Linked DNA regions of Verrucosispora sp. NA02020. The protein of the gene in region 1 interacts with the protein of each later gene in a pairwise test. Links are inferred from orthologs where the notes say so. Each region holds a gene or a part of one and is shown in the gene's direction. Other genes may lie near its edges.

Evidence for each region.
Region 2: the proteins of thrS (region 1) and rplA interact in binary tests that used the Escherichia coli proteins (3 or more experiments, as listed by UniProt). The link is inferred for Verrucosispora sp. NA02020 from one-to-one orthologs.

Annotation. Positions count from the first base shown.
Region 1 is NZ_CP054923.1:2,408,803-2,421,221, forward strand. What follows is about bases 4,996-7,894. They hold thrS (threonine--tRNA ligase), read left to right. Parts: upstream 4,996-5,392; coding sequence 5,393-7,396; downstream 7,397-7,894. Other genes in these bases: HUT12_RS10590 (DUF1775 domain-containing protein), read right to left, coding at 4,996-5,192; HUT12_RS10600 (HIT domain-containing protein), read left to right, coding at 7,592-7,894. Outside these bases: HUT12_RS10570 (aldo/keto reductase), read right to left, coding at 1-680; HUT12_RS10575 (adenosine deaminase), read left to right, coding at 838-1,863; HUT12_RS10580 (HAMP domain-containing sensor histidine kinase), read right to left, coding at 2,136-3,530; HUT12_RS10585 (response regulator transcription factor), read right to left, coding at 3,566-4,255; more of HUT12_RS10590, read right to left, coding at 4,341-4,995; more of HUT12_RS10600, read left to right, coding at 7,895-8,104; HUT12_RS10605 (aldo/keto reductase), read left to right, coding at 8,448-9,506; HUT12_RS10610 (elongation factor G-like protein EF-G2), read right to left, coding at 9,637-11,760; pgsA (phosphatidylinositol phosphate synthase), read left to right, coding at 12,008-12,419. UniProt on the Escherichia coli protein: Catalyzes the attachment of threonine to tRNA(Thr) in a two-step reaction: L-threonine is first activated by ATP to form Thr-AMP and then transferred to the acceptor end of tRNA(Thr). The rate-limiting step is amino acid activation in the presence of tRNA.
Region 2 is NZ_CP054923.1:6,388,394-6,399,058, reverse strand. The notes cover bases 7,024-9,852. They hold rplA (50S ribosomal protein L1), read left to right. Parts: upstream 7,024-7,994; coding sequence 7,995-8,711; downstream 8,712-9,852. Other genes in these bases: HUT12_RS28505 (hypothetical protein), read left to right, coding at 9,578-9,852; HUT12_RS28510 (ABC transporter ATP-binding protein), read left to right, coding at 8,793-9,581; rplK (50S ribosomal protein L11), read left to right, coding at 7,481-7,912; nusG (transcription termination/antitermination protein NusG), read left to right, coding at 7,024-7,265. Outside these bases: HUT12_RS28570 (hypothetical protein), read left to right, coding at 1-558; HUT12_RS28565 (bifunctional diguanylate cyclase/phosphodiesterase), read left to right, coding at 1,635-4,166; rpmG (50S ribosomal protein L33), read left to right, coding at 4,562-4,729; HUT12_RS28545 (MaoC family dehydratase N-terminal domain-containing protein), read left to right, coding at 4,855-5,301; HUT12_RS28540 (MaoC family dehydratase), read left to right, coding at 5,303-5,695; preprotein translocase subunit SecE, read left to right, coding at 6,106-6,504; more of nusG, read left to right, coding at 6,543-7,023; more of HUT12_RS28505, read left to right, coding at 9,853-10,267; rplJ (50S ribosomal protein L10), read left to right, coding at 10,594-10,665. UniProt on the Escherichia coli protein: One of the primary rRNA binding proteins, it binds very close to the 3'-end of the 23S rRNA. Forms part of the L1 stalk. It is often not seen in high-resolution crystal structures, but can be seen in cryo_EM and 3D reconstruction models.

The DNA of each region.
Region 1 (12,419 bases):
TTGAAGGAGCGGTGGTCGTCGGCGGCGAAGGTGGTCCGCTCGTCGTACCGGCCGGAGAGCAGCCCGCTGGCCAGCGGTACGCGGGCGATGACGCCCACCCCGGCGGCCGAGGCGGCCGGCAGCACCTGCTCCAGCGGCTTGTGGCGCAACGCGTTCAGGATGATCTGGACGCTGGACACCCCCGGGCGGGCGATCGCGGTGAGCGCCTCGTCGCAGGTCTCCACGCTGACGCCGTACGCGGCGATGCGCTTCTCTGCGACGAGGGTGTCCAGGGCGTCGAAGACCGCGTCGGTGGCGAACACGGGCGTCGGCGGGCAGTGCAACTGCACCAGGTCCAGCGTGTCGACGCCGAGGTTGGCCCGCGAACGATCGGTCCAGTCACGGAAATTGTCCAGAATGTACGCATCGGGGGTCTGTGCCACCCGACGCCCCATCTTGGTGGCCACCGTCAGCCCGGCGTCCGGGTGGGCCGCCAGGTACCGCCCGATGAGCTGCTCGCTGCGGCCGTCGCCATAGACGTCGGCGGTGTCCAGGAAGGTGATGCCGGCGTCGACCGCGGCGTCCAGCACCGCCATGGCGTCGTCCTCGGTGACCGTGCCCCAGTCGGCGCCGAGCTGCCAGGCGCCGAGCCCGACCACGCCGACCTGTCGGCCCATCCGGGGGAAGGTGCGTTGCTCCATGCGACCGAGCCTAGTGACCCCTGGCGTCCGTGCCGAGGCCGGGCCGCGCGCCCGACCCGGCTGGACGTGCCGCCCCCTGATCGCGCCGACGGCCTGCAAGACTGCGCACGGACCGTCGTCGTCGCCGGTGTACCGGTGTCATCGCCCAGGAGAAAACGTGACCGATCTGCGTACCTTCATCGCCGGACTGCCCAAGGTCGAACTGCACGTGCACCACGTCGGTTCCGCCTCGCCCCGGATCGTCGCCGAGCTGGCCGCCCGCCACGAGGGGCGTACGCCGGTCCCCACCGACCCGCAACTGCTCGCCGACTACTTCGTCTTCCGCGACTTCGCGCACTTCGTCGAGCTGTACCTGAGCGTCGTCGACCTGGTTCGCGACCAGGAGGACGTCTGGATCCTCACCCACGAGGTGGCCCGGGAGTTGGCCCGCCAGCAGGTGCGCTACGCCGAGTTGACGGTGACGCCGTACTCGCACGTGAGCCGGGGCATCCCGGCACCGGCGTTCTGCGAGGCGATCGAGGACGCCCGCAAGCGGGCCGCCGCCGACTTCGGCATCGAGCTGCGCTGGTGCTTCGACATCCCCGGCGAGGCGGGCCTGCCGGCCGCCGAGGAGACGCTGCGGATCGCCCTCGACGAGCGCCCGGACGGGCTGGTCAGCTTCGGCCTGGGCGGCCCCGAGATCGGGGTGCCCCGGCCGCAGTTCAAGCCCTACTTCGACCAGGCCCGGGCGGCGGGGCTGCACTCGGTGCCGCACGCGGGGGAGACCACGGGCCCGCAGACCGTCTGGGACGCCCTGCGCGAGCTGGGCGCCGAGCGGATCGGTCACGGCATCTCCGCCGCACAGGACCCGGAACTGCTGGCGTACCTCGCCGAGCGGCAGATCGCCATGGAGGTCTGCCCGACCTCCAACGTCCGGACCCGGGCGGTGGCCGTCATCGAGGAGCACCCGTTGCCGACGCTGGTCGAGGCCGGGCTGCTGGTGACGATCAACTCCGACGACCCGCCGATGTTCGGCACCACCCTCGACGACGAGTACGCGGTGGCCGCCCGACTGCTCGACGCCGGCCCGGAGCAGGTGGCGGCGTTGGCCCGCAACGCGGTGGCCGCCTCGTTCCTCGACCCGGCGGGCAAACAGCGGATCATCGCGGAGATCGACGCCTACCTGGCCGCCGCGCGCGACTGACCGCGCGGTCCGTGGGGACGTCCCCGGTCCCGGCCGACCCCGGTCGGGACCGGCGGAGGCATCGAGGTGCGCGCGACGGGAGGAGGTGTGGGGGGACCGTGTCTCCCGCCGCGCGCACGGCTCCGCCGGCCGATGTGCGCTGGGAGCGGTAGGCCGGCGGAACTGCTGGTTTCGGACCTGATCCTGACACCCGTACCGGGCCAATGGGACGTCGTTAATTCGGATCTAAGGAAGACTTGTGCCGCCGCACAACCCGGCGGCTCGTGCCGTCGTCAGCCGTCGGTGGGCCGTTGCCTCGGCCAGCGCCGGCCGCTGCCCTTCTGCTCCCGCGCCTCCCGCGCCATCCGACCCACCAGGCCGAACCGGCTGACCTGCCGGGGCGTCGCCTCCGGGTCGGCGAGCAGCATCACCACGCTGGCGCCGCCGAGTCGGGCCCGGTCGATGCTCACCGAACCGTTGGCCTGCAACGCCACCCGCTTGGCGATGTCCAGCCCGAGGCCGGTGGAGCCCTGGTCGCTGGTGCCCCGGCGCAGCGCGCGATCCGGGTTGGCGATGCCCGGCCCGGCGTCGTCGATCCGGATGGCCACGTACCCGTCGCGGCGGGACACCGCCACCTCGAACGCGGTGCCCTGCGGGGTGTAGCGGAACACGTTGCCGATCACCGCGTCGAGCGCGGCGGCCAACTCGGCCCGGGGCACCGGCGCCGGGATCCGCAACTGGGCGCCGACCACCCGGTGCGGGCGGTTCTGGTCGCCGGCGAGGGCCGCCCAGAACACCATCCGGTCCCGGACCACCTCGCTCACGTCGCACATCGCCGGTGCCGCCTCGGTGGCCACCGCCTTGCGGGTGGTCTTGATCAGCACGTCGATCTCACCCTCCAGGGTGACGATCGCCTGCCGGATCCGCCGGATGCCGCGTCGGTGGTCCAGCTCCGCCTGGCTGAACGCGTCCACGCTGGTGTCGTCGGACTCCAGCGCCTCCGCGTCGAGCCGGAGCACGGTCAGCGGGGTCCGCAGCCGGTGGGACAGGTCCGCCACCAGCTCCCGCTCCTCGGTGCGGGCCGCGACGAACCGCTCCGCCATCCGGTTGAACGCGTGCCCGGCCTCGGCCAGCTCGCGCGGGCCGCTCGGCTCCACGCGTACGCCCAGGTCGCCGTCGCTGACCGCGCGGGCCGCCTTGACCAGCCCCCGGGTGGCGTCGACCGTACGGGCGGCGAGCCGGTCCACCACCAGCACGGCGGCACCCACCAGGGCGACGGCCACTCCGACCAGCAGCCACCAGCGGCCCGAACCGCCGAGCGCCTCGTCCGAGACGAAGACCTCCACCACGGCCGTCCGGTCGCCCAGCACCACCGGGTCCAGCCGCAGCACCCCGCCGTCGACGTCGACCACCAGTGAACGTCCCTCGGCGCGGGCCCGGTCGAGCTGGCCTGCGTCGGCGCGTCCGGCCCCGGCGTCCACGTCGTCGAGACCGTGCACCACCGGGCGGGTCGCCGGGTCGACGCCGCTCGCCTCGATCGCGCGCTCCACCAGCACCGGCTGGGTACTCACCGCGAGCGCGCCGGTGACCAGCGCGCTGCGCCGGGCCGCGTCGGCGATCGCCTCGTCGCGGGCCTGGCCGCCCAGGGTCAGGCCGAGCGGGATCAGGAAGGCCAGTGCCAGCAGGATGCCGGTGCCGCCGGTCAGCAGCGCCAGCGAGCGCCTCAGTCCGGCGCCACCAGCCGGAAGCCCACCCCCCGCACGGTGCGAAGGTAGCGGGGTTTCGCCGCGGACTCGCCCATTTTGCGGCGTAGCCAGTACAGGTGCACGTCGATTGTCTGGTCCTCGCCGACCGATGGCTGCCGCCATACCTCCTCCAAGAGTTCCCGCCGGGACACTACCCGGCCAGGTCGGGCGGCGAGATAGGCCAGCAGGTCGAATTCCTTACGTGTCAGCGCCAGCGCCTCACCGTCCAGGAGGGCGCTGCGTTCACCGACGTCGACCCGGAGCCCGCCGACGCTGTGCACGGCCGGTGCCACGCCGCGACTGGCGCGGCCGACCCGGCGCAGCACGGTGGTGATCCGCGCGTCCAGGTGCGCGCCGGTGAACGGTTTGACCATGTAGTCGTCGGCGCCGGCCCGCAGCAGCTTCACCACGGACTGCTCGTCGTCGCGGGCGGTGGCGATGATGATCGGTACGTCGGTGATGCCGCGCAGCATCCGCAGCGCGTCCGACCCGTCCAGGTCCGGCAGGCCCAGGTCGAGCACGACCAGATCGGGGGTCTCGGCGGCCACCCGGCGCAGCGCGTCCAGCGCGGTGCCGACCGCGTGCACAGCGTGGCCCCGGTCGGTGAGGGAACGAAGCATCGCGCCGCGTACGACGTGATCGTCTTCGACCAGCAGGACGGTGGCCACGCCAGAACGGTACTCGGAGTGGCGCGGTACGTCGTTGCGGCCCACCCGACAACGCGCCAAGCTGGTACGACGACGAGGCCGACCCTCAGCGGTTCGCGCCGGCCTCGACCACCTCGTCGTCGCGGCGCTGCGCCGGGTCCGCGTCGGCCGTCGGCTCGGCGGTGGGCTGCTCGTCGAGGACCGACCGGTCGATCTCCTCGGCGGTGCGGCGGCGGCGTCGACTGATCAGCCAGCCGATCACCGCGCCGCCGCCGAGACCGGCGACCAGGCCGGCGGCGAGCAGGCTGTTGGCGTTCGGGCCCTCGTCGGGCGTGGCGGCGGCCGGCGCGGGATCGCCCGGCGCGGCCCCGCCGGGGGCCGCGCCGTGAGCGCCGTGGGCGGCACCCGGGTACGCCGGGTCGCCCGGGGTGAGGGTCAGCGCGGGCAGCGGACGCTGGCCGGGACCGTTGCCCCAGTGCACCTGGAGGCCGTCGGCGTAGGTCTGGGTCAGCGCGAACTGCACCTGCTCGGTCTGCGGCAGCGGCGCCATCGAGAACACCAGCCGGGCCGGTCCCTGCGCCGCCGGCCCCGAGGCCCGGGTCCAGGTCAACGCGGCGGTCACCACGTCGGTCGCCGGGCCGTGCATGCCCGCGATCGGGACGTCCAGTTTGCGGGGAGTGATCGCGGGTGCCCAGCCCTCCACCGAGAGCGGATACACCTCGGCCACCGGCGTCTCCACCGGCATCCGGATCTCGATCCGTTCGGTCCGGACCCCGGGCCGCTCGTCGGGCACCACGAACTCGAGCTTGACCGAGTTGCCCTGCTGGGCCTCGGCCGGAGTGAACGTCACACCGTCGGCCCACGCCGTGCTCGCGGGCCAAAGCAGTACCCCGGCCGTGGCCAGGGCGGCCACCAGCGCGCCCCGGCGTCGACGGCTGCCGCCGCGCGTCATCGCCATGCTGGGTTCCCCTCCACATCGACGTGGCCGGAACCGGCTCCGGCCACACCTGGTAGTTCGGATCCCGGGCCGAAAAGGTTCAACGGTGGCGGGATTCGTCCCCTACGGTGTCGGGGACGGTGGCCACCACGCCGACCGATACCATCGCGGTGAGCCGTCACCGGCACCTTTCCGTCACATCTGCTGCGAGGAGTTCACCCGTGTCCGCACCCCGTACCCCCGCCGTGGCCGACCCCGTCGTCGTCGCCGCCGGGACCACGGCGGCCGACGCGGTGGCGGCGGCCGGGTTGCCCACCACCGGCCCGAAGGCGATCGTGGTGGTCCGCGACCCGCAGGGCACCCTGCGCGACCTGGACTGGCGTCCGGCCGAGGAGACCGCCGTCGAGCCGGTCGCGCTGGACTCGCCGGACGGGCTCGACGTGCTGCGGCACTCGACCGCCCACGTGCTGGCCCAGGCGGTGCAGGACGTCTTCCCCGAGGCCCGCCTCGGCATCGGTCCGCCGATCGAGAACGGCTTCTACTACGACTTCGCGGTGGAGAAGCCCTTCCAGCCGGACGACCTCGCCAAGGTCGAGAAGCGGATGCAGGAGATCGTCAAGTCCGGACAGCGGTTCCGGCGGCGGCGCTTCGACAGCCTCGACGAGGCCAAGGTCGAGCTGGCCGCCGAGCCGTTCAAGCTGGAGCTCATCGACGTCAAGGGCGAGGGGCTGGACTCCTCCGAGGTGATGGAGGTGGGCGGCGGCGAGCTGACCATCTACGACAACCTCGCCGCCGACTCCGACAAGGTCTGCTGGTCCGACCTGTGCCGGGGCCCGCACCTGCCCAACACCCGGCTGATCGGCGCGTTCAAGCTGATGCGCTCGGCCGCCGCGTACTGGCGGGGTAGCGAGAAGAACCCCCAGCTCCAGCGGGTGTACGGCACCGCGTGGCCGACCCGGGACGCGCTCAAGGCGTACCTGAAGCTGCTGGAGGAGGCGGCCCGGCGCGACCACCGCAAGCTCGGCGCGGACCTCGACCTGTTCAGCTTCCCCGACGAGCTCGGCTCCGGCCTGGCGGTCTTCCACCCCAAGGGCGGCATCATCCGCCGCGAGATGGAGAACTACTCGCGGATCAAGCACGAGCAGGCCGGGTACGACTTCGTCAACACCCCGCACATCACCAAGGGCCACCTCTACGAGGTCTCCGGGCACCTCGACTGGTACGCCGACGGCATGTTCCCGCCCATGGAGGTGGACGGCGCCAGCTACTACCTCAAGCCGATGAACTGCCCGATGCACGACCTGATCTTCCGGTCCCGTGGTCGCTCCTACCGCGAGTTGCCGCTGCGGATGTTCGAGTTCGGCACGGTCTACCGGTACGAGAAGTCCGGTGTGGTGCACGGCCTGACCCGGGTGCGCGGCATGACCCAGGACGACGCGCACATCTTCTGCTCCGAGGAGCAGATGGCGGGGGAGCTGAAGTCCCTGCTCGCCTTCGTGCTCGAACTCCTGCGCGACTACGGGCTGGACGACTTCTATCTGGAGCTGTCCACCCGCAACCCGGAGAAGTCGGTCGGCACCGACGAGAACTGGGAGCGGGCCACCGAGGCGCTGCGGTCGGCGGCCGAGGAGTCCGGCCTGGACCTGGTGCCCGACCCGGGTGGCGCGGCCTTCTACGGCCCCAAGATCTCCGTGCAGGCCAAGGACGCCATCGGCCGGACCTGGCAGATGTCCACCATCCAGGTCGACTTCAACCTGCCGGAGCGCTTCGGTCTGGAGTACCAGGCCGCCGACGGCACCCGGCAGCGGCCGGTCATGATCCACCGGGCGTTGTTCGGCTCGATCGAGCGGTTCTTCGGCGTGCTCACCGAGCACTACGCCGGGGCGTTCCCGGCCTGGCTGGCCCCGGTGCAGGTGGTCGGCATCCCGATCCGTGAGGACCACGCCGACTATCTGCACGGCTTCGTCGCCGCGCTGCGCGCCGAGGGCGTCCGCGCCCAGGTGGACGCCGGTGACGACCGGATGCAGAAGAAGATCCGCACCGCCCAGCAGCAGAAGATCCCGTTCATGGTGATCGCGGGGGACGACGACGTGGCCGCCGGCACCGTCTCGTTCCGCTACCGTGACGGCTCGCAGCGCAACGGGGTGCCGCTGGACGAGGCGGTCTCCCACGTACTCGACGTCGTCCGCACCCGCACCAACGTCGGCCCCTCCGCCCAGATGTAAGGAAGGGCACCTTATTAACGCCTGCGGTAGAGCAGGGGACCCTTCCTCACATCACAGCGCGTGCCGCTCCACTGATCACGACGCGTGCCGCTTCTGCGCTCACGACGGGTGCCGGGCCGAGGCTCGGCACCCGCCCGTCGGGGCCGTAGGATCGCCGGTGTGACTGGGGGAGCGGACGAGCACAGCGACAGGGACATGGCCGACGGGCTGGACCGGCTCTGGACGCCCCACCGGATGACCTACATCTCCGGCGAGGACCGACCCGAGGGCGGGTACGAGCAGCCCTCCGGTTGCCCGTTCTGCCTGGCGCCGGCCCGGTCGGCGGAGGAGAGCCTGGTCGTGGCGCGGGGCGAGCACGTCTTCGTGGTGCTCAACCTCTATCCGTACAACCCGGGGCATCTGCTGGTCTGCCCGTACCGCCACGTGGCCGACTACACCGACCTGGACGAGCCGGAGACGGTCGAGCTGGCGTCGTTCACCCAGGCCGCCATGCGGGTGATCCGCAAGGTCAGCAATGCGCACGGCTTCAACCTGGGGATGAACCAGGGCGGGGTGGCGGGCGCCGGCATCGCCGCCCACCTGCACCAGCACGTGGTGCCTCGTTGGGGCGGCGACGCCAACTTCATGCCGGTGATCGGGCAGACCAAGGTGTTGCCGCAACTGCTCGGCGACACCCGGGACCTGCTCGTACGCGCCTGGCCGACCTGACCTCACCCGCGCCTCTCGCGCCGCGCCTCCGGCACTCCTGGGCTCCGCGCCTCGCCTCCGCCCTGGGTCCGGCGAGGTGTGCGCCGACCGCTACCGCTGCGCCGCCTTTGCTCTGCTCCACCCCACGCAACGGTTACGCGCTGAAGTCGATGCGTATCGGTGAGCAGAGCAAAGGGGGCGGGGAGGGAAACCGGATCCGGGCCGATCCGCAGGTCGTCCGGGTGGGGCACGAAACGGGGCGGATCCGGGTCGATCAGGGGTGATCCGTGGGAGACGGTCCCCCGTACGGATGATCGTGCTGGATGTCTGTCAAACCCTGTCCGGAAGATGGCACGATGCGCCGGTGGCGGAGTCGACGCGGACGCTCGGGCGCAGCGGGATCGAGGTCAGCGCCCTCGGCATGGGCTGCTGGGCGATCGCTGGCCCCTGGTCCGAGGGACACACCCCGCTCGGCTGGGGGGCGGTCGACGACGAGGAGTCCGTCCGGGCGGTCCGCCGCGCCCTCGACCTCGGCGTGACCCTCTTCGACACCGCCGACTCGTACGGTGCCGGGCACGGTGAACGGCTCCTCGGCCGGGCCCTGGGCCGCCGGCGCGACGAGGCGGTGATCGCCACCAAGTGGGGGTACACGTTCGACGAGCGGTCCCGGCAGGCAACCGGCAGGGACGCGTCCCCGGCATACCTGCACCGGGCGGTACGGGACTCGCTGCGCCGTATCGGCACCGATCGGATCGACCTGTACCAACTGCACCTGGCCGACCTGCCGGTGGCCCCGGCGCAGGCGTTGATCGGCGTCCTGGAGGACCTGGTCACCGACGGGCTGGTGCGGGCGTACGGCTGGAGCACCGACCGGGTCGACCGGGCCGTCGCGCTCGGTCAGGACGCCCGGCACGGCGCGGTCGTCCAGCACAGCCTGTCGGTCCTCCGGGACGCCCCCGACCTGCTCGCGGTCTGCGACAAGTACGACCTGGCCAGCGTCAACCGGGGGCCGCTGGGGATGGGGCTGCTCACCGGCAAGTACCACCACTGTTCGACGCTGCCGCACGACGACGTCCGGGGGATGACCTCGGGATGGCTGGAGTGGTTCCGGGGTGGGCGGCCCGCGCCGGAGTGGCTGCGTCGGGTGCACGCCGTGCGGGCGGCGCTGACCGCCGACGGGCGCACCCTGGCGCAGGGCGCGCTGGGCTGGATCTGGGCCCGCAGCGACCGCACCATCCCGATTCCGGGGTGCCGTACGGTCGCCCAGGTCGAGGAGAACGCCGCCGCCCTGGCCCTCGGTCCGCTGCGCCCGGATCACTTCGCCGAGGTCGAACGCCGACTCGCCGCCCTGCGCTCGGCCGCCCTGCGTGAGGTGGACCGCCCCTACTGGCCCAGCCCCATGCTCCCCATCGCCCGTCCCTGACCACACCTCGCGCCGATCATGGAGTTGTGGCGCTCCCAAAAGGCCAAATTCGGACCAATGGACAGCCACAAGTCCATGATCGCGACGACGGCGGGCGTGCGGCGGCGTGCGTGCGGCGGCGGTGGTGGTGTCAGGGGGTGGGGTGGGAGTCGAAGCGGAGGAAGCGGCGGTGGAAGGTGCCGGTGCCGGCGGTCATCGCGCGCAGCTCCACCGCGTACCGGAGCAGACCCGTCGCGGGCACCTCGGCGCGTACCAGGGTGCGGCCCTCGGCGTCCGGGTCCGGTTCGGTGCCGAGCACCCGGCCGCGTCGACCGGAGAGGTCGCCCATCACCGCGCCCACGTTGCCGTCGGGGACCCGGACCGTCACCTCGTCGATCGGCTCCAGCACGACCGGTGCGCCCTGCTCGGCGGCGTCGCGCAGGGCCAGCGCCCCGGCGGTCTGGAACGCCGCGTCGGAGGAGTCGACGCTGTGTGCCTTGCCGTCGACCAGGGTCACCCGCAGGTCCACCACCGGGTGACCGGCGACCAGCCCGCGTTCCATCTGGGCGCGTACGCCCTTCTCGACCGAGGGGACGTAGTGGTGCGGTACGGCGCCGCCGACGACCCGGTCGACGAAATCGAAGCCGGCTCCGCGCGGCAGCGGTTCCACCTCGATGTCGCAGACCGCGTACTGGCCGTGCCCGCCGGACTGTTTGACGTGCCGGCCGTGTCCACGGGCCGGTGCGGTCAGGGTCTCCCGCATCGGCACCCGCACCGGTTCGGTGTCCACCTCGACCCCGCCGGCGCGCAACCGGTCCAGGACCACGTCGGCGTGTGCCTCGCCCATGCACCAGAGCACCACCTGGTGGGTCTCCGGGTTGCGTTCCAGCCGCATCGTCGGGTCACCCGCCACCAACCGGGCCAGGTTGCGGGCCAACGCGTCCTCGTCCGAGCGGGTCTTCGCGACCACGGCCACCGGCAGCAGCGGCTCGGGCATCTCCCATGGGGCGATCAGCAGCGGGTCGTCCTTGGCCGAGATGGTGTCGCCGGTCTCCGCGCTGCCGGACTTGGTGATCGCGCAGATGTCACCGGCCACCGCGACACCGACCTCGCGCAGTGTGGCGCCCAGCGGGCTGTAGAGGTGGGCGACGCGCTCGTCGGCGTCGTGGTCCGGGTGACCGCGTTCGGCCAGGCCGTGTCCGGCGATGTGCACGGTACGGTCCGGAGTCAGCGTGCCGGAGAAGACGCGTACCACGCAGACCCGCCCGACGTGCCGGTCCACGGTCGTCTTGACCACCTCGGCGACCAGGGGACCGTCCGGGTCGCAGGTCAGCGGCGGGCGGGGCGAGCCGTCGACGCCGGTGACCGGCGGCAGGTCGTGCTCGGGCGGGGACGGGAATCCGGCGGTGAGCACCTCCAGCAGGACGTCCAGCCCGACGCCGGTGGCCGCGCAGACCGGCACGACCGGATAGAAGTGACCTCGGGCGACGGCCTTCTCCAGGTCCTCGACCAGCAGGGCGGGATCGATCTCCTCGCCGCCGAGGTACCGGTCCATCAGGGTCTCGTCCTCGCTCTCCGCGATGATCCCCTCGATCAGCTCGTCGCGGGACTCCGCGATCGCCGGCAGGTGCTCCGGGTCGGGTTCGCGGACCTGCGCGGGCAGGCCGGCGGTGTAGTCGAAGACCCGTCGGGTGATCAGCCCGAGCAGGCCGGCGGTGGACTCGCCGTCGTCACCGAGCATCGGCAGGTAGAGCGGGACCACGTTGTCGCCGAAGACGCGCTGGCACAGCGCCACCGCCTCGTCGAAGTCGGCGCGCGGGTGGTCCAGGCGGGCGACGGCCACCGCACGGGGCATGTCGACGGCGGCGCACTCCTCCCAGAGCGCGGCGGTGGCGGCGTCCATGCCGTCGACGGCGGAGACCACGAACAGGGCGGCGTCGGCGGCCCGCAGTCCGGCCCGCAACTCGCCGACGAAGTCGGCGTAGCCGGGCGTGTCCAGCAGGTTGACCTTGATCCCGTCGTGGTGCAGCGGCGCGCAGGAGAGCGCCACCGAGCGCTGCTGGCGTACGGCGGCGGGGTCGTGGTCGCAGACGGTCGTCCCGTCGGCGATCGAACCCGGCCGGTCGATCGTGCCGCTGGCGGCGAGCAACGCCTCGACAAGCGTCGTCTTGCCCGCCCCGGAGTGCCCGACGAGCACCACGTTGCGGATCCTGGCGGGGTCGGTCACCGCCGGCACACCGCCGGCGGCCCCCTTGTCGTGACTCTTCTGCGCCATCGGGGCGCACCTCCCTCAACCGGTGGTGGTAGGTGGCGACCGCCGCGCGCGACGGAGACGCGGCCCGGGCGGGTACTGCGGCGATATCTTCCGGGGGACCGCTCCGCAGCGTGCAGTCAACGGGTGGTCGGGTGAGCCGCGTCACCTTACTGCTCGATCTCACACCCGCAGGCGGACCGACACAAGCCTTGCCACGCGGACCGGCGGTGTCGTCGGCCAGGGAGCCGACCGTTATCGTGGGACCGCCATGGCGAAGATCTTCCAAGTGTCGGCCCGCGCGGGGATGACCCGCGTCGTCGAGCCGATCGCCCGCAGCCTGCTGCGCGCGGGCGTGTCCCCCAACGCGGTCACCGTCGCGGGCACCGTCGGAGTGCTCATCGGCGCACTCGGCTTCGGTGCACGCGGCCATCTGGTCGCCGGTGCGCTGATCGTGACGGTCTTCGCGCTCACCGACCTGCTCGACGGAACGATGGCCCGGATGAGCGGCGGGTCCACCAAGTTCGGCGCGTTCCTCGACTCCAGCATGGACCGGGTCGCCGACAGTGCCGTCTTCGGCGCGGTCGCCTTCTATCTGGCCGGGGAGGGGGACCGCGGGGGCATGGCCGCCGCGTTGATCTGCCTGGCCGCCGGGGGTCTCGTCTCGTACGTCAAGGCCCGCG
Region 2 (10,665 bases), 4.0 Mb from region 1 along the record:
GACCAGCTTGGCGATGACGTGTTTGCCCAGACGAGTAGCTACGGCTGGGGAGGGTCCTTCGCTGTCGGTTATCGACTCACGGACGGCGTCACAATCGTTCGGATCGACAAGGGGCCGGTGACGATCAAGAGCATCGAGCCGGTCATGCACGGTGGTTCGACTCGTCTGCTCGGTGCTCAGGTGCGGTTGCTGACCGCGTCCCGAGGGTCACCCGTGGTGGACTCCGAGGGCTGGCCGCCGACTCACCGTGACCTTGACGGTGCGGAGGATGCGGCCGGGTTCGTCATTCCCGATCCTGGAGCCGTTGACCCGGTCGATCATCCTCACGGCACCGTGCACATCGAGATTCTGCTCGGTTACGAGTTCGTCGGGGAGGGCCGGACGGTCCGACGCGGACTGAACGTGAAGTACGAGACCGGCGGCCGACAGCGGAAGGTCTTCCTGGGGAGCTACATGGCGGTGTGCGCGCCTGCGGCAGTGCCATGCCAGCACGAGGACGAGAACGGGCCGGTGCCACTCGCGGCTCACGTCACCCAGGCGGGAATCGGCTACCTGTAGTCGTCGGGTTGCTCTGCACTGTCCCGGCGAGGAGTGGTGGTGCCCATGATCCGCTCGGCCTTCGGGGTGTGTTCTCCGGGTGGCAGTCAACGCGAGTTCGGTCCAGCGTGCCCGGCAGCGAACGGCATAAGGCTGTCGACCCGTACGCGACTCCGCGCCTTTATCGACTACGAAATCGGGGTCCGATAATGCGGAAGCCGTCGGTACCTTCAGCCGGTCGAGGTCGGGTAGCGGTGAACCGGGAAGGTCGCATTCTTCGTCCGGCCGCTGGTCGGCGAGGACGCCGAATGTCTCGGACGGCGGGAGCGGGTACCCGACAGATCGGCCGTCGGCGCTGTTGAGCAGCGCCTTCGTGTAGGTTGGCACGATTCGGCCATCCATGGGGGTGACTGCGATGGTGTGTTCGGCCTACTCTGGGTTCGTGCGGCTCCACACCGTCGCCGATGGGGTGTCGGCCCGGCGGTGCTCTACCTGGTGATCCGGCTGCTGTCCGCCACGCGATGGAGGACGCGGGTCGGCGCGGGGCAGGCGGAAGAGTGGTCGCGGACGCGGGGTAACTGATCGCTTACGGTGGCGTGATTGGAGGTCTTCCGCCATTCCGCATTATCCGGTCAAAAGTATTCTTCGCCATTGTCCGCTAGATCCGCTACGCCGCCTTAGTAGGGAATGGGTGGTTGGTGTCTTCTTCTTCAGTGGCACCGGTGCTGCCAGCGCTGACCTGCCCGGACGTTGTACGCGACGGGTACGTACGTGTCGTGCGGCACGACAACCGGACCAACATCAGGTCTGTGAACTTTCCACCGGCCGACTCGCTGTGGCACCATCGGGGGACCTCCATCGCGTTCCCTTCACCCCACTCAGGAGCACAGATGTCTGCTCGACGTTTGGGCCGGCTACTCGGCTCCCTCTTGCTGGTTTCCGGCCTGGTTCTCGCGACGAGCACGGTCGCGGAGTTCGATGTCAGGGCGAATGGTCTCGAGTGGAACATGCCGACCCTAGGGTCGCTGATCCCCTGACGGGCCTTCGCGCGTCCGGGCCCCTCCGGGATCCGCTGAGTTCAGGTCGCTAGGGGAGCCATGACGCCTCGCCCCCGCCCCATCCGACGGCGGACGGAGTACGCCTGGCTGGTCACCGGGCCGTTGGCGCTTGGTGCTGTCGTCTTCTCACTGATCCTCGGGCTGACGACGTCCCCCTCCCTGGGGGACTGGCCGATGACGTTGCTGCTCACGGCGGCGATGGTGGCCGCCGCACTGCCGACCATCAACGTCGTGGTGCGGCGTCAGGCGCTCGCCGCCACGCCGACCGAGATCCCGTTGGTCGTCGCCCTCTATCTGCTGCCGCCGCTGTCGGTGGTGCTGGCGTACACGGCCGCCGCCATCGTGGTGCAGATCCGCCGCAAACTGCTGCCGGCGAAGTTCTGGTTCAACGTCGCGCTCGCGGCGATAGCGACATCTCTGGCGACCGTGGTCTACCACGTGTTGCCGCAGCCGGGTGGCGTCGGTCCGGGTACCTGGGCCGTGCTGACCGTCGCCGTGGGTACGCACACCCTCGTCGCGTTGGCCGCCGTGGTCGCGGTGGTCTCCGTGGTGCAGGGCTGGCAGGCCGGGCGGGAGATGCTCCGGGCGGCGCCGCCGATGCTGCTCGCGGTCACGATCAACCTCGCCATCGGCCTGGTGATCATCATCGCGCTGGAGGGCACGCCCTGGGCGGTGTTCCTCTTCGCCGGTCTGGGCATCGCCTTCGCGCTGGTCTACGGCTCGTACGCCCAGTTCTTCCGGCAGCACCGCACGGTCGCCGAGATGTACGAGTTCACCAAGGGGATCACCGAGAGCGGACCGGACGGCAACCTGATCGACGCGTTGCTGGTCCGGATCCGCAGCCTGATGCAGGCGGAGTCCGCCACCCTCTGGTTGCCGGCCCAGGGCCGCCACCCGGAGGTGCTGCTGACCGCCCAGGAGGGCAAGCCCGGCCTGCTGGACTCCACGCACAGCCCGGCCGCGTTGCGGGACGTCGCGGTGGCCCGGCAGGAGACCGTGGCGGTCAGCAGTCGGCTGGGCGGCGACGACCTGGAGTTGCGCGACACGCTGGAGTCGACCTCGGTCAAGGACGTGATCGTGGTGCCGCTGCGGTCCGGCAAGGCGGTCATCGGCACCCTTGAGGTGATCAACCGGCTCGGCGACACCAACTCGTTCCGGGCCGCGGACGTGACCGTCTTCGAGACGGTCGCCGCCCACGCGGCGGTCGCGCTGGAGAACTCGCGCCTGGTCGACCGGTTGCGGCACGACGCGTACCACGACGGGCTCACCAAACTGCCCAACCGCCGTCGGATCCTCGGCGCGCTGACCGAGGCGGTCCGGATCCGGGCCCCCGGCGAGGTGGTGGCGCTGCTGCTCTTCGACGTCGACCGCCTGCGCCAGGTCAACGAGTCCCTCGGGCACGCCGCGGGGGACAAGGTGCTGGTCGAGGTCGCCGACCGGCTGCGTGGATGCGTACCGTCGGCGGCCCTGGTCGGTCGGGCCGGCGGCGACGAGTTCCTGGTGACGTTGCGTCTGGAGAGTGCCGAGGCGGCGGTGGAACTCGCCGGCCACCTGCGCGAGCAGATCCGGGACGAGATGGTCTTCGACGCCCTCACGTTGGACGTGGACACCGCCGTCGGCGTGGTGGTGCATCCGGATCACGGCAGCGATCCGGCGACGTTGCTGCAACGGGTGGACGTGGCGGCGTCGGCCGCCAAGTCAGTCCCCGGCAGCGTGCAGCTCTACACACCGGCCCTGGAGTCGCGTGCGCTGCACCGGCTGGGTCTCGCCGGCGACCTGCGCAGCGCCCTGGAGAACGGCGAACTGGAGATCTACTACCAGCCGAAGGTGACGCTGCGCGACCGGCGTCTGGTGGGAGTGGAGTGCCTGGCCCGGTGGGAGCATCCCACCCACGGCACGGTCGCCCCACAGGACTTCGTCGCGGTGGCCGAACACACCGGCCAGCTCGGGCGACTCACCGAGTTCGTGCTGCGGGAGGGGCTGCGCCACAGCCGTGACTGGGCGCACGGCGGCCAGTCGCTCGCCGTCGCGGTCAACATCTCCGCGCGTACGCTCAACGACCAGCACTTCCCGGAGCGGGTGCGCGAGTTGCTGGCGGAGTACGACGTACCGGCGCAGCTGTTGACCCTGGAGATCGAGGAGGCCGGGGTGCTGGACGGCACCGACCGGCCCATCCCGACCCTGCGCCGCCTGCGGGACCTCGGTGTACGGCTCTCGGTGGACGACTTCGGCACCGGCAGTTCCTCGCTGGCCCACCTGCGCCGGTTGCCGGTGCACGAGGTGAAGGTGGACCACTCCTTCGTCCAGGGCATGGCGACCGATCCCGGTGACCTGGCGATCGTCAACGCCGTGGTGACCCTCTCGCAACAGTTCGGCCTGACCGTGGTGGCCGAGGGAGTGGAGAGCGAGCTGACCCTGGAACTGCTCCAGGACATCGGCTGCGAGATCGGCCAGGGATTCCTGTTCAGCCGCCCGCTGCCGTACGAGCGGCTGGAGGCCTGGTTCGGCGCCCAGGTCGACCCGGAGTCGATCACCGACAACGAGCTGCCGCGCCTGCGAGTGGTCCCCTGAGCTGGGTGTCCGACGTCCCCGGGGATCCGATTTCACCAGCGCGGTAGGGCCGTGTACTCTTACCTCTGCCGCGGCCACCGAGTGATCGCGCAGGCCCCCTTAGCTCAGTCGGCAGAGCGTCTCCATGGTAAGGAGAAGGTCTACGGTTCGATTCCGTAAGGGGGCTCAGAGGGTCCGGCTGGGCCCACCACGGCGGTGTAGCTCAGATGGTAGAGCAAGCGGCTCATAATCGCTGTGTCGCCGGTTCAAGTCCGGCCACCGCTACTCTCGTCCGTCCGGAGCATTCCGGCGGTCGGTGGCACGGGCGCCTTGGGCGCCCGCTTTGCGTGTCCGCCCTTGTGGTGCGTACGCTGTAGCGCTGTAGTTGTATCCGTTAGCGAGGAAGGCACTCCGCCGTGGCGAAGGCGACCGATGTCCGGCCGAAGATCACTTTGGCGTGTGTGGAGTGCAAGGAGCGCAACTACATCACGCGCAAGAACCGCCGTAACGACCCGGACCGCATCGAGCTGAAGAAGTTCTGCCCCCGGGACGGTCGGCACACCGTTCACCGCGAGACCCGCTGACCCGTCCGGGCCGACTCGGCCCGGGTCGACGCGTACCACGATCGCCGGTTCGTGCGGCGGCGCGGCCCTCGGGCCGACGTCGACCGCGCGGATCGGCGTTCGTGCGTTGCGTGTAGGTTCGCGACATGTCCCTGGACCACTCCTTCGTCGGCCGCAGTTTTCCGCCGACCGCCCCCTACCAGGTGGGCCGCGAGAAGATCCGTGAGTTCGCGACGGCGATCGGGGCCACCGATCCCGCCTACCACGATCCGGAGGCGGCCCGTGCCCTGGGCCATCCGGACGTGGTCGCGCCGCCGACCTTCCCCGTGGTGATCACCATGGCCGCCAGCCGTCAGATCGTCGAGGACCCGGCCCTCGGCGTCGACTACAGCCGGGTCGTCCACGGCGACCAGCGGTTCGCGTACACCCGCCCGGTGGCGGCCGGCGACGAGCTGGTCTGCGTCAACGTCGTGGAGGACATCACCAGCCGGGGTGGTCACGAGTTCCTGACCACCCGGACCGAGGTCAGCACGACCGCCGGCGAGCCGGTGGTCACGGTCTGGTCCAAGCTCGTCGTACGCGGGGAGGCCTGACATGGAGCTGACCACCCAGACGTTCCGAGTGACCCGGGCGGACCTGGTCCGCTACGCCGGCGCCTCGGGCGACTTCAACCCGATCCACTGGAACGACAGGTTCGCCACCAAGGTCGGTCTGCCGGGCGTGATCGCGCACGGCATGTTCACCATGGCGCTGGTCGGCAGGGCCGTCACCGCCTGGGCCGGTGGACCCGACGCGGTGGTCGACTACAACGTCCGGTTCACCCGTCCGGTGGTGGTGCCGGACGACGACCAGGGCACCGAGATCGTGGTGACCGCAGTCGTCCGCGAGGTCACCGATGCGGGCCTGACCAGGCTCGACATCACCGCCACCTGTCAGGGCGAGAAGGTGTTGTCGCAGGCGCGGGCCATCGTGCGGACGACGGGCTGACCGGCACCGCTCGCCGCGATCGGCAGACCGGTTGGGAAAGTCGGGTCCCTACCCGTACACTGGTCCGCCGTGGGGCAAGTGACTCCTGCCTGGTCGTGTGACCGGGTGGGACGAACGTTGCCACACAGGGGTGTAGCTCAATTGGCAGAGCAGCGGTCTCCAAAACCGCAGGCTGCAGGTTCAAGTCCTGTCACCCCTGCGCCTCAGGCCTGACCGTTCCGTGGGTCGCGTCACCGCTCGGTGGCGTGCGGCCCGTGGTGGTGGCATCGGCGGAGAGGTTCCGAGGCATCGGGGCCCCTCCGGTTGATCCGCCGGCCGCGGCCCGTCCCGGGACGGTTGGTCCGGCCGGCGTGACCAGCGCCGCGTACGCGTACCGCGTGCGACCCCGACATCCCGCGACGGAGGGCGAAGTGGCCGACAACAAGCGGCGCGGCGAGGACGCCGACGACGACCGCCTGAACGACGAGGTGGTCAACGACGGTGACGGTGCCGACGACGACGCCACCGACGCGGACGATCTGGTATCGCGGGGCGGCACCGCCACCCGCGAACGGGCGAAGGCGGATTCCGCCGACAGCCGGTCGAAGACGCGTGCCGATGCCGACAAGGTGGGCCTGTTCGGCCGCGTCGCGCGTTTCATCCGCGAGGTCGTGGCCGAACTGCGTAAGGTCATCTGGCCGACGCGCAAGGAGCTGCTGACCTACACGGCCGTGGTGGTCGCATTCGTCGCGATGATGCTGACGATCGTGGCCGGCCTTGACTACGCCTTCGCGAAGGGCGTGTTGTGGGTCTTCGGCAACCCCAGCTGACCGGCTGACTGTGCCGATAGTGACGGAAGTGAGCAAGCGTGCCTGAGTACGACGAGACCGCCGAGACCCCGGACGAGCAGTCCACGGTGGCGACGGCGGCGAACGACGAGTCGGTCGAGGCCGCCAGCGAGCCGGAGTTCGCGACGACGGAGCCCGCACCCGACGAGGACTACGACCCGGTCGCGGAGCTGCGGCAGAAGCTGCGCTACGCGCCGGGCGACTGGTATGTGGTGCACTCGTACGCCGGCTATGAGAACAAGGTCAAGACCAACCTCGAGACCCGGATCACGTCCCTCGACATGGAGGACTACATCTACCAGGTCGAGGTGCCGACCCGGGAAGAGGTCGAGGTCAAGAACGGCAAGCGGTCCCAGGTCCAGGCGAAGGTCTTCCCGGGCTACATCCTGGTCCGGATGGAGCTGACCGCCGAGTCCTACTCCTGCGTGCGCAACACGCCCGGGGTGACCGGCTTCGTGGGTGCCACGGACCGGGCCGACCGTCCGGCCCCGCTGAGCCTCGACGAGGTGCTGAAGTGGCTGGCGCCGTCCGTCGAGACCGAGCAGAAGAAGGCCAAGCCGGAGATCAAGGTCCTCGACTTCGAGGTCGGCGACTCGGTGACGGTCACCGACGGCGCCTTCGCGTCGCTGCCGGCCACGATCAGTGAGATCAACGCCGACCAGCAGAAGCTCAAGGTGCTGGTGTCGATCTTCGGCCGGGAGACGCCGGTGGAGCTGAACTTCAACCAGGTCGCCAAGATCTGATCGCATCGACCGTCGGCGACGGCCCAGAGGGTCGTCGTCGGCGGTCGCCGTCGTTCGTCTGGCCCGTCCCGCCCCCGTCGGGCAACCTCTGTGGGCGGGTGGATTCCGACCTGCGCTACCCTAGAACGTCGCCGCCGTCCCACACGCGCTGACCGTGCGCGCTCGACGGCGACGTCGGTGCGAACAATTCCCAGTTCCAAGCCCCAGGAAGTGACATGCCTCCGAAGAAGAAGCTCGTCAAGACGTTCACGCTTCAGCTGCCGGCGGGCCAGGCCACCCCGGCGCCGCCGGTGGGCCCTGCGCTCGGTCAGCACGGCGTGAACATCATGGAGTTCTGCAAGTCCTACAACGCGCAGACCGAGTCGCAGCGGGGCGATGTCGTCCCCGCCGAGATCAGCGTGTACGAGGACCGGTCCTTCACCTTCGTGCTGAAGACCCCGCCCGCCGCCCGGCTGCTGATCAAGGCCGCTGGTGTGGCGAAGGGCTCGGGCGTCCCGCACACCCAGAAGGTCGGCTCGGTGACCCGCGCCCAGCTGCGTGAGATCGCCGAGAAGAAGATGGCCGACCTCAACGCCAACGACCTCGACCAGGCTGAGAAGATCATCGCCGGCACCGCCCGGTCGATGGGCCTGAACGTCACCGACTGATCTCGGTCACCAGCGACCCGTACGGATCGTGGGAGGGCGCGCGAGCACCGCGGCCCGCCAGAAACCACAGGAGTAGACAGAAATGCAGCGCAGCAAGAGCTACCGCAAGGCCGCCGAGGTCATCGACCGGTCGAAGCTCTACACCCCCGCCGAGGCCGTGAAGCTGGCCAAGGAGACGACCAACGTCAAGTTCGACGCCACGGTCGAGGTCGCCATGCGCCTCGGCGTCGACCCCCGCAAGGCGGACCAGATGGTCCGCGGCACGGTCAACCTGCCGCACGGCACCGGTAAGACCGCCCGCGTGATCGTCTTCGCCGCCGGCGCGAAGGCCGAGGAGGCCGTCGCCGCCGGTGCCGACGAGGTGGGTACCGACGAGTTGGTCGCCCGGATCCAGGGCGGTTGGTTGGACTTCGACGCGGCGATCGCCACGCCGGACCAGATGGCCAAGATCGGCCGGATCGCGCGGATCCTGGGCCCGCGCGGTCTGATGCCGAACCCGAAGACCGGCACGGTGACCATGGACGTCACCAAGGCGGTCGCGGACATCAAGGGCGGCAAGATCACCTTCCGGGTGGACAAGCACTCCAACCTGCACCTGATCATCGGCAAGGCCTCGTTCTCCGAGACCCAGCTGGTGGACAACTACGTGGCGGTCCTGGACGAGGTGCTGCGGGCCAAGCCGTCCGCGGCGAAGGGCAAGTACCTCAAGAAGGTCACCCTCACCACGACCATGGGCCCGGGCGTGCCGATCGACCCGAACCTGGTGAAGAACCTGCAGGAGGGCTCGGCCGACAGCTGAGCAGGACGAACGCCTCGAGGGGCCCCGCCACACGACCGTGGCGGGGCCCCTTCACCGTGACCGAGGTGGCAAGCTCGCCTGATGCGACTGGAGGACGTCTGGCTGCGGTACCGCCGTCCCGGTCCCTGGGTGCTTCGATCGGTGACGATCGAGATCGCGCCCGGCGAGGCGGTGGTGGTGCACGGGCGCAACGGCGCCGGCAAGTCGACGCTGCTGCAACTCGTCGCCGGGATCCTGCCGCCGTCCCGGGGGCGGGTGCGCGATCGACCGGCCGTGGTGGGCTGGGTACCGGAACGTTTTCCCGCCGACCAGCCCTTCACCGTCGAGGGATACCTCGACGCGGCAGCCCGGGTGCGTGGACTCGCTCGTGACGAGGCGGGCCGGGCGGTGCACCACTGGGTCGAGCGCCTCGGTCTCGGACCCTTCCGGGCCAGCCGGCTGCCCCAGCTCTCGAAGGGCACCGCGCAGAAGGTCGGTCTGGCCCAGGCACTGCTGCGCCCGCCGGGACTGCTCGTCCTCGACGAGCCCTGGGAGGGCCTGGACGCCGCTGCCCGCGAACTGGTCCCCGAGGTCGTGGGCGAGGTGCTGGCCGAGGGCGGTGCGGTACTGGTCAGCGATCATCGCGGTGAGACGGCCCGCCTGCCGGGTGCCCGGCAGTGGACCGTCGACGGTCAGACGGTGGCCGAGGGGCCGTGGGCCGGTGCGGAGGCCACCGTCGTGGTGGAGGTGGCGGTCCCGGCTGCCGACGTCGCCGACGCCGTGCGCCGGCTGCGCGCCGACGGTCACCGCGTCCTCCGGGTACGCGGACACGACGCGTCGTCGGAGGTCACCGAGTCGTTGGCCGGGGCGGCCTCCGAGGTGGCGCCGTGATCGCGCTGGTCCGGTTCCGGCTCGCGGGCTTCCTGCGTACCGGACGGGCGCTGGCACCGGTCCTGGCCGGCCTGCTCGTGTTGGGCATCCTCTACGGCGGTGGCCGCGCCGAGCCGGCCGAGGCCTACGGCGTGTCGGCGGTGGTCCTCTTTCCGGTCCTGGCCTGGCAGACCAAGATCCTGCTGGACGTGGAGCCGGACGCTCAGCGTCGGCTGGCCGTGGTCGCGCTCGGGCCGACGCGGGAGTGGGCGGCCGGACTGCTCGCCGCGGCGACCGCAGGTCTGGGTCTGATCGCGGTCGCGCTGGTGATCCCGTGGCTGCTCGGCGGGATGGCCGTGCCGACCGGACCGGACGACCGGTCCATCGTCGCCGGCCTGGCACTCGGCCTCTGGGCGCACCTGATCGCCCTGCCGGCTGCCGTGGCGCTCGGTGCCCTCGCCGGCCGGGCGGTCACGCGCAGCGCCGGGTACGGCGTCGCGGTGCTCGTCCTCGGTGTGGTCCTCGCCCTGGTGTTCGGCCGCGTCGACCCGGCGCTCCGGTGGCTGGCCCCGCCGTTGCTGACCACCGCGCGGGCGCTGGCGGGGTCCCTGTCGTGGGCGACCGGGGTGCTGGTGACCGCCTGGGCGCTCGGTTGGGCGGCCGTGCTTCTGGCGGGTTGTCGGCGTGCCCGCCATCGACGTGCCTGACGTTCACCGTCCGTGGTGACCGAGCGCACTCCGGGGCGATTTGGCGGCTACCGGGAGTAGGGCGTAACCTAGGCCGCGAAGTTCCACCCAGAGACCGCTGGTCACCGTGCTCCGGCACGGTCGAAGGTCCGCGAAGACGGGCGACCCGCGTAGGGCGGCAAGCGAAAACTGGCAGAGTCCCCGTGGTCCGCCGACTGCGATGATCTCCGCCGACCTCGCCCCGTGCGCCCTGCGCCGGGGCTTTTCTGTTGCCGCGATGCCTCCGTCCCCGTCACAGGCGCCTGTCTGCGACGGTGACCAGCCTCGAGTAACGAGAGAGGAGGGACATGGCGGACAAGCCGATCCGGGCCGACAAGGCCTCGGCCGTTGCTGAGCTGACGGAGAACTTCCGCAGCGCG